One region of the Actinoplanes sp. ATCC 53533 genome, then DNA from elsewhere that is predicted to be linked to it. Evidence: riboswitches for the same ligand, from Rfam matches in the RefSeq annotation. Region 1 holds a riboswitch; the other holds the start of a gene.
What was found. A riboswitch is a leader RNA that binds a small molecule or an ion and turns the genes downstream of it on or off. The one in region 1 is predicted to bind FMN.
Positions count from the first base shown of each region.

Region 2: linked by a shared signal. The riboswitch ahead of ribD (bifunctional diaminohydroxyphosphoribosylaminopyrimidine deaminase/5-amino-6-(5-phosphoribosylamino)uracil reductase RibD) and the one ahead of DMB66_RS03850 (nicotinamide mononucleotide transporter family protein) in region 1 are both predicted to bind FMN.

Region 1 is NZ_QHHV01000010.1:162,145-166,183, reverse strand. It holds gene DMB66_RS03860 (histidine kinase) at 1-455, shown strand, start outside; gene DMB66_RS03855 (response regulator transcription factor) at 443-1,102, shown strand; gene DMB66_RS03850 (nicotinamide mononucleotide transporter family protein) at 1,328-2,032, opposite strand; FMN riboswitch at 2,099-2,227, opposite strand; gene DMB66_RS03845 (hypothetical protein) at 2,302-3,012, opposite strand; gene DMB66_RS03840 (class I SAM-dependent methyltransferase) at 3,088-3,876, shown strand.
Region 2 is NZ_QHHV01000069.1:48,389-52,427, reverse strand. It holds gene rpe (ribulose-phosphate 3-epimerase) at 147-824, shown strand; gene DMB66_RS23445 (response regulator) at 821-1,858, shown strand; FMN riboswitch at 1,920-2,102, shown strand; gene ribD (bifunctional diaminohydroxyphosphoribosylaminopyrimidine deaminase/5-amino-6-(5-phosphoribosylamino)uracil reductase RibD) at 2,236-3,291, shown strand; gene DMB66_RS23435 (riboflavin synthase) at 3,291-3,887, shown strand; gene DMB66_RS23430 (bifunctional 3,4-dihydroxy-2-butanone-4-phosphate synthase/GTP cyclohydrolase II) at 3,884-4,039, shown strand, end outside.

The sequences.
Region 1 (4,039 bases):
TTCTTCGGGACGCGCACGAGGGGACCGAAGAGGCGATGACCGAACTACGCGATGTGATCCGGACCGTCTATCCGCCGATTCTCGCCGACCGGGGACTGGCCGGTGCCCTGACCGCCGTGACCACCCGCTGCGGCGTGCCGACCCGGCTGGACGTCGGCGACCTCGACCGCGTGCCGGCGGCGATGGAGGCGGTCGTCTACTTCGCCGTCGCCGAGGCACTCACCAACGTGGCCAGGCACAGCCACGCGACCGCGGCCGGAGTCCGGGTGAGCCGCACGGCCGACCGGTTGTCGGTGGGGATCACCGACAACGGCAGCGGCGGCGCCGACCATCGGCTGGGCACCGGCATCGCCGGGATCCGTCGCCGGGTGCTCGCGCTCGACGGCACCGTCGACGTCGACAGCCCGGCCGGCGGCCCGACGACCATCACCCTGGAGCTGCCGTGCGGGTGGTGATCGCCGAGGACAACGTGCTGCTGTCCACCGGGCTGGAACTGCTGCTCAACCGCGCGGGCTGCCATATCGCCGCCATCGCCGACGATGCGGCGGGCTTCCTGACGGCCGTGCGCGACCACCGGCCCGACGTCACCATCGTCGACGTTCGGCTGCCGCCGTCATTTCGGGACGAGGGCATCCGCGCCGCCCTGCAGGCCCGTCGAGAGCACCCCGGCCTGCCGGTCCTGGTGCTGTCGCAATACGTCGAGCAGCAATACGCCGCCGAGTTGCTCGCCACCACCGGCGGCGGCGTCGGTTACCTCCTCAAGGACAGGGTCAGCCGCGTGGACGAGTTCGTCGACGCGCTGCGCCGCGTCGCCGCCGGCGGCACCGCGATGGACCCCGAGGTCATCGCGCAGCTCGTCCAGCGCGCCGGCGACCCGATCGCCGCCCTGACTCCCCGCGAAGGCGAGGTGCTCGCGTTGATGGCGCAGGGACACGACAACACCACGATCGCTCAGCAGCTCGTCATCACCGACAACGCCGTGCACAAGCACATCGGCAACATCTTCGCCAAGCTCGGCCTCGCGGTGACCGACAGCGGCCACCGCCGCGTCCTCGCCGTCCTCACCTATCTCAACGGCGCGGGCCGGATCAGCGGCCACTGATCCGGACGTCCGGGGGCGCTCGGGGAGCCCGAGCCGCCGAGCAGGACTTCGCCGGCCCCGGCCGCGTGCGGGGGGTGCTCGGGGGAGCCGAGGCGTGCGGGGGTGCTCGGGGAGCCGAGGCGTGCGGGGGCGCTCGGGGAGGCGAGGCGTCCGGAGGCGCTCGGGGAGCCACGACGTCCCGGAGCGCTCCGGCAGTCAACTCGCATGGGCTCGCCGTGGGTTGGCTTAGGCGACCGTCTCCATCGTCGGGGAGTCGACGCGCGGCGGTTGTTCGCGGGAGATGCGCAGCCACACCACGAAGCCCCAGATCACGAAGGCCGCGTAGACCGCGTACAGGATCGCCGACGGGTAGTAGCCGAAGTGCAGCAACTCCGGCACGCCGACCAGGTCCACCGCTATCCAGCACAGCCAGAAGTCCACCCAGCCGCGGGCCATCGCGTACGTCGCCAGGATCGAGCCGACGAAGATCCAGGCGTCGGCCAGGTAGTACCACCACGGTACCGGGAAGCCCGCGCCCACCGCGCGGAAGACGTAGAAGCACAGCACGACCGCCGCCAGGGCCGCCGGGATGAACACGATCCGTTCGCGGTTGGTCGCCCAGCGGGGGAGCACGGTCACGCCGTCGCGGGAGTGCTGCCAGCGCCACCAGCCGTAGACGCTGGTGATGATGAAGAAGACCTGCCGGGACGCCTGCCCGTACAGCGGGGTGCCCTGGTCGTTGCCGAGCGCCTGGCCCAGGAACACGGTGAACAGCAGGACGTTGCCGACGATGCCGACCGGCCAGGCCCACGCGTTGCGGCGCAGGCCGAACAGCGCCGAGCCGAGCCCGAAGGCGTTGCCGACGATCTCGCGGTAGTAGATGGCCTGGGTGTCGGTGACCTGCCACTTGGCGTCGTAGAACGCGGTGAGCAGCTGATCGAGCCAGTGCATGGCCTGCACCTCCGGGACAGAGGTGCACGCCGGGGAGGACCGCGCACGCGGAAAGCCGAACCGTCCGCGCGCCGCCTCCCATCCGGACTCTCACCGTCGGTCCCGGAGTTTCACCGGGTCAACCGGCCGCCGGCTGCGGTCGGGTCGCGGACTGTCACCGCCGGTTCGGAATTGCACCGACCCCGGAGCGCGCTGAACGTGTCACTTGGCCTCATCGTAATCCCGTGGGCGGCCCGGCAAATGTGACCTGCGTCCTTATCCGCCGGTCCTCACAGACCGGTGCAGGCGGTGCCGTTCACCGTGCAGGACGACGCCAGGTTTCCCGAGCCGGCACGGCGGAAGTGGAAGCGCAGGGGCACCTCCGAACGGGCGGGCACCGGCACCCCGGAGGACCAGATGTAACTGTCGCCGGAGCGGCGCAGCGTCGCCTGCGGCGCGCCCTCGACCCAGGAGGTGACCAGGTCGCCGACGGCCGCCGGGAAGCGCAGTTCGACCCGCCAGTCGCGGTCGCTGCCGGCGGAGTTGGCGATCAGCACCTCCCCGATGAACGAATCGGCGTAGGAGTCCATCACCCGATAGTGGCCGCTCACCGGGCCGGCCGGCGGCGCCGGGGCGGTGGTGGGCCGGCTCGTACTCCGGGACGGGCGCGGGGAGGTGGGTGCGGTCGCCGGTCTCGTCTTGTCGGGCCGGGCGCTCGCGGACGTGCTCACCGAGGCGGCCGACGGGGCCGGGCTGATCGGCACCGCGGCCTGGCCGGGCGGCAGCGGGATCGGGGCCAGCACCGGCGGTGGCAGGAACGTCGGCGCAGGTGGGAGGGCCGCCGGCGCGGGCGACGCGGCGAACCGGGTGGCGGCGACGACCAGCAGCACGATCAGGGTCAGCACGCCGACCACCGTCGGCGTCCAGGGCAGCAGGTCGCGCAGGCCCAGCCCGGTGTGGGCCTGCCCGTTTTCCTCGTGTCGTCCCTGGGAAACCCGCATCGCGGATGAAGAGTACCTAGATTCCGGCGTCCGGCAACCCTGCGACCTGCGGCGCGACCGTCGTAGGGTCGCACCATGGGTCACGAGGTGTGGGAGGTCGGTGACGCGTACGAGGCGTACGTCGGCCGCTGGAGCCGCGCGGTCGCCCGTGAGTTCGTCGCCTGGCTGGCCGTGCCCGCCGGCCGGTCCTGGCTCGACGTCGGCTGCGGCCCGGGCGCCCTGACCACCGCGGCCCTCGCGACCGCGCCAGCCCGGGTGACCGGCGTCGACCGTTCGCCGGGCTTCCTGCGCGACGCGCGTACGCGTGCGGGCGGCCCGCGGAGCGGGTTCGCCGCGGGGGATGCCGCCGCGCTGCCGCTGCCGGGTGGCCGCTTCGACGTCGTCGTCAGCGGGCTGTGTCTCAACTTCGTGTCCGATCCGCGGCGCGCCGCCGCCGAGTTCGCCCGGGTCGTCGCGCCCGGGGGAGTCGCCGCCGCCTACGTCTGGGACTACGGCGGCGGCATGGCGATGATGCGGCACTTCTGGGACGCCGCGACCGCCCTCGATCCCGGTGCCGGGGCGTTCGACGAGGGCCGCCGGTTCCCGCAGTGCGCGCCCGGGCCGCTGGCCGAGTTGTGGGCCGGCGCCGGGCTCGCCGAGGTGGGGACGAGGGCGATCGAGGTGCCGACGGTGTTCGCCGACTTCGCCGATTTCTGGCAGCCCTTTCTCGGCGGCCAGGGCCCCGCGCCCCAGTACGTCGCCGCCCTGACCGGGCCGCGGCGCGCGGCGCTGCGCGACCTGCTGCGTTCCCGGCTGCCCGCCGGTCCCGACGGGTCCATCCGGCTCACCGCCCGGGCCTGGGCGATCCGGGGCGTACTCCACTAGAGACAGCACTTCATCCGTTTCGGCGACATTTCCGCCGGGCGACATTCGATGGTTGCCCCGGCATCGCCCGGCGGCTACGGTCGGTATTCATTCCCGTCATTCCCGGCCGTTGACCGGGGCTCATCGTCGAAGCGCTTCGATTACCCCGGAACGGCTCCGCCCT
Region 2 (4,039 bases), on a different contig from region 1:
CAGCCCCCCGGACCCGTAAGACCACCCTGCCGCCGCCCTCGACCGGACGAGGCCCGTCCGACCACCCCGCCGCCGCCCTTGACAGGACTGAACGCCGCGCTTCATGAGTATCCCGGGCGGGGGCAAACAGGCCATACACTTCAGCGGTGGAGTCATCGCCGATCATCGCCCCCAGCATCCTGGCCGCGGACTTCGCGCACCTCGCCGCCGCCGTGCACGACATCGAGGGAGCCGCGGACTGGGTGCACGTGGACGTCATGGACAACCATTTCGTCCCGAATCTGACCATCGGACTGCCGGTCGTGCAGAGCCTGCGCAAGGCGACCGCCATCCCGTTCGACGTGCATCTGATGATCACGGATCCGGAGCGCTGGGCGCCCGGATATGCCGAGGCGGGTGCCTACAACGTGACCTTCCACGCGGAGGCCTGCGAAAACCCGGTGGCCCTGGCCAAGACGCTGCGGGCGGCGGGCGCCAAGGCCGGCCTGGCCATCGACCGGGACACGCCGGTCGAGCCGTACCTGGAGCTCCTGCCCTATGTGGACACGGTGCTGATCATGACCATCAAGGCGGGTTTCGGCGGGCAGAAGTTCATGCCCGAGATGCTGGAGAAGGTGCGCGACGTGCGCCGCCGGATCAAGGCCAAAAACCTTGAGGTACGCCTGGAGGTCGACGGCGGCATCGCGGACGACACCATCGAGCAGGCCGCCGCGGCGGGTGCCGACGCGTTCGTCGCGGGCACCGCGGTGTACGGCGCCGAGGACCCCGCCGAGGCCTGCCGCAGGCTGCGCGCCCTGGCGCAACGCTCGACGGTGCACGCATGAGCAGCGCCGGAGTGGTGCGCGGCAAGGTGGAATCCACCGCCGCCGAGCCGGAGGACCGGCCCGACCTCATCCTGGTGGTCGACGACGACGAGGACATCGCCAGCTTCGTGGCGTTCAACCTCAAGGTGCACGGCTTCGAGGTGATGCGGGCCCGCGACGGCCAGCACGCCCTCGAGGTGATGGAGAGCCGCCGCCCCGACCTGGCGGTGGTCGACTGGATGATGCCGAACATGAACGGCGTCGAGCTGACCCGCCGGCTGCGCGCCGAGCCGCTCACCTCGGCGCTGCCGGTGATCATGCTGACCGCCAAGGGGATGACCGTCGACAAGGTGGTCGGCCTCACCGCCGGCGTCGACGACTACCTGGTCAAGCCGTTCGACACCGCGGAGCTGATCGCCCGGGTCTCCTCGACGCTGCGGCGCAACAAGGAGTTCCGCGAGGTCTCCCCGCTGACCGGGCTGCCCGGCAACGCCCGGGTGCGCCGCGAGATCGTGGACCGGATGAAGACCGGCAAGGACTTCGCGGTCGGCTACATCGACATCGACCGGTTCAAGAGCGTCAACGACGTGTACGGCTTCGACCGCGGCGACGAGTTCATCACCGCCCTGGCCGGCAGCCTGCACCGCGCGGTCGCCTCCACCGGGCGCCCGCCGGTCTTCCTGGGCCACATCGGCGGCGACGACTTCGTCTTCATCTGCATGCCCGAGCAGGTCCTGCCGCTGACCAAGCGCACGGTGACCGACTTCGAGTCCGTTGCCGACCAGCTCTACGACCCCGAGGACGCGCAGCGCGGCTACATCGAGGTGCCCGACCGGCGCGGAAACAAGCAGCGCGCCGCCCTGGTGACGCTCTCGATCGGGGTCGCGCAGGCCACCGCCGAGGGCCGCCGCTTCGAGGACGCCCGGGTGGTGGTCGCCGTGGCCTCGGAGATGAAGAAGGTCGCCAAGAGCCAGCCGGGCTCGTTCGTGGCGATCGACCGCCGCCGCGCGGATTCGGAGGACCCGGAGGACCCGTCGTCCGGCGTGGGTCTGTGATGTGGATCGCCAGGTAGGTGGCAACCCGCGATTCGCGTGCAAGACTCATGGGTGACCCACCACGCGCTGGCGGGATTCGGTGAAATTCCGAACCGGCGGTAATGCCCTGCTCCGGCAGGGCTGAGCCCGCGACCCGGACGCCTCACCAAGGCGGACGGTGGATCTGGTGAGACTCCAGAGCCGACGGTTGAGCGGACGGCATTCGTGCCGATCGTTCAGACAGTCCGGATGGGAGACAGCGCGCGGAGCAGGATGAGGGCTCGTTGCGGCGTGCTCTTTCCAGGGCGGCGCGAAGCGTCCCCTCATGTCCTGTTGCGCACCCTTTTCTCCCTCTTCTTTCAGCGCGTGACCGCACCGCGCCGAAAGAGGGAACGCAGATGGTCACCGACGACGAGGCGATGGGCCGCGCGATCGCGCTCGCCGCCCGGGGGCTCGGCACCACCAGCCCCAACCCGGTGGTCGGCTGCGTGCTGCTCAGCGCGGCGGGCGAGGTCGTCGGCGAGGGCTTCCACGCGTACGCGGGCGGGCCGCACGCCGAGATCGTCGCCCTGGCCCAGGCCGGCGAGCGCGCCCGCGGCGGCACCGCCGTGGTCACCCTGGAGCCCTGCAACCACACCGGCCGCACCGGCCCCTGCGCCCAGGCGCTGATCAACGCCGGCATCGTCCGGGTGGTCATCGCCGTCGACGACCCGACGCCGGTCGCGGCCGGGGGAGCGGCGACGCTGCGCGACGCCGGGGTGCGGATCGAGACCGGCACAGGCCGGGCCGAGGCCGAGGACGGCAACGTCGCCTGGCTGACCGCCGTGCGCCGCAGCCGGCCGTACGTGACCTGGAAGTACGCGGCCACCCTGGACGGGCGTTCCGCCGCCGCGGACGGCACCAGCCAGTGGATCACCTCCGCGCCCTCCCGCAGCGACGTGCACAAGCTGCGCAGCACGGTCGACGCGATCGTCGCCGGGGTCGGCACGATCATCGCCGACGACCCCCAGCTCACCGTCCGTGACCTGCGTGACGGCAGCCTCGCGATCAAGCAGCCCTGGCGGGTCGTGGTGGACTCCTCCGGGCGTACCCCCGCCACCGCCCGCATCCGCGACCAGGCCGCACCCACCTGGATCGCGACGGCGGCCGAGGTCGGGGCCGGCCCCGACGGCCACGTCGACCTGACCGCTCTGCTCGGCGAGTTGTACGCCCGCGGCGTGCGGGCCGTGCTCCTGGAGGGCGGTCCCACCCTGGCCGGCGGCTTCCTCGCGGCGGGCCTGATCGACAAGGTCGTCGGCTACATCGCGCCGAAGATGCTCGGCGCCGGCCAGCCTTCCCTGGTCGGCGCGGGCGTCACCACCATCGCCGAGGCCATCGAGCTGGATCTCACCGACATCGCGCGGGTCGGACCCGACCTGCGTTTCACCGCGTCGCTCCGAGCCAAGGAGGCCTGATGTTCACGGGAATCGTCGAGGAACTGGGTGAGGTCGTGTATCTCACCGACGCCGGGGGCGACTCGGCGGTCATCGCCGTGCGCGGGCCCGTCGTCACCACCGACGCGCGGCACGGCGACTCGATCTCGGTCAACGGCGTCTGCCTGACCGTCATCGACAACGTCGACGGCGTCTTCACCGCCGACGTGATGGGCGAGAGCCTGCGGCGCTCGTCGCTCGGCGTGCTGGCGCCGGGCAGCCAGGTCAACCTGGAACGGGCCGCGACGGTCGGCTCCCGGCTCGGCGGGCACCTCGTGCAGGGCCACGTCGACGGCGTCGGCCGGGTCGTCGCCCGCGAGCCGGCCGACGAGTGGGAGGTGCTGCGCTTCTCGCTCCCGCCGGAGCTGTCCCGCTACGTGGTCGAGAAGGGCTCGATCACCGTGGACGGGGTCTCGCTCACCGTCATGGCCGTCACCGCCGACACCTTCGACGTCGGCCTGATCCCGACGACGCTCAAGCTCACGGTCCTGGGCGCCAAGTCCGTCGGCGACCCGGTCAACCTCGAGGTCGACGTCATCGCCAAGTACGTCGAGAAGATGCTGGGGGAGAGGTCATGACTACCGACATCGAGCGGGCGATCAAGGACATCGCGGCCGGGCGTCCGGTGATCGTGGTGGACGACGAGGACCGCGAGAACGAGGGCGACCTGATCTTCGCGGCCGAGCTCGCCACGCCGGAGTTGCTCGCGTTCATGGTCCGCTACACCTCC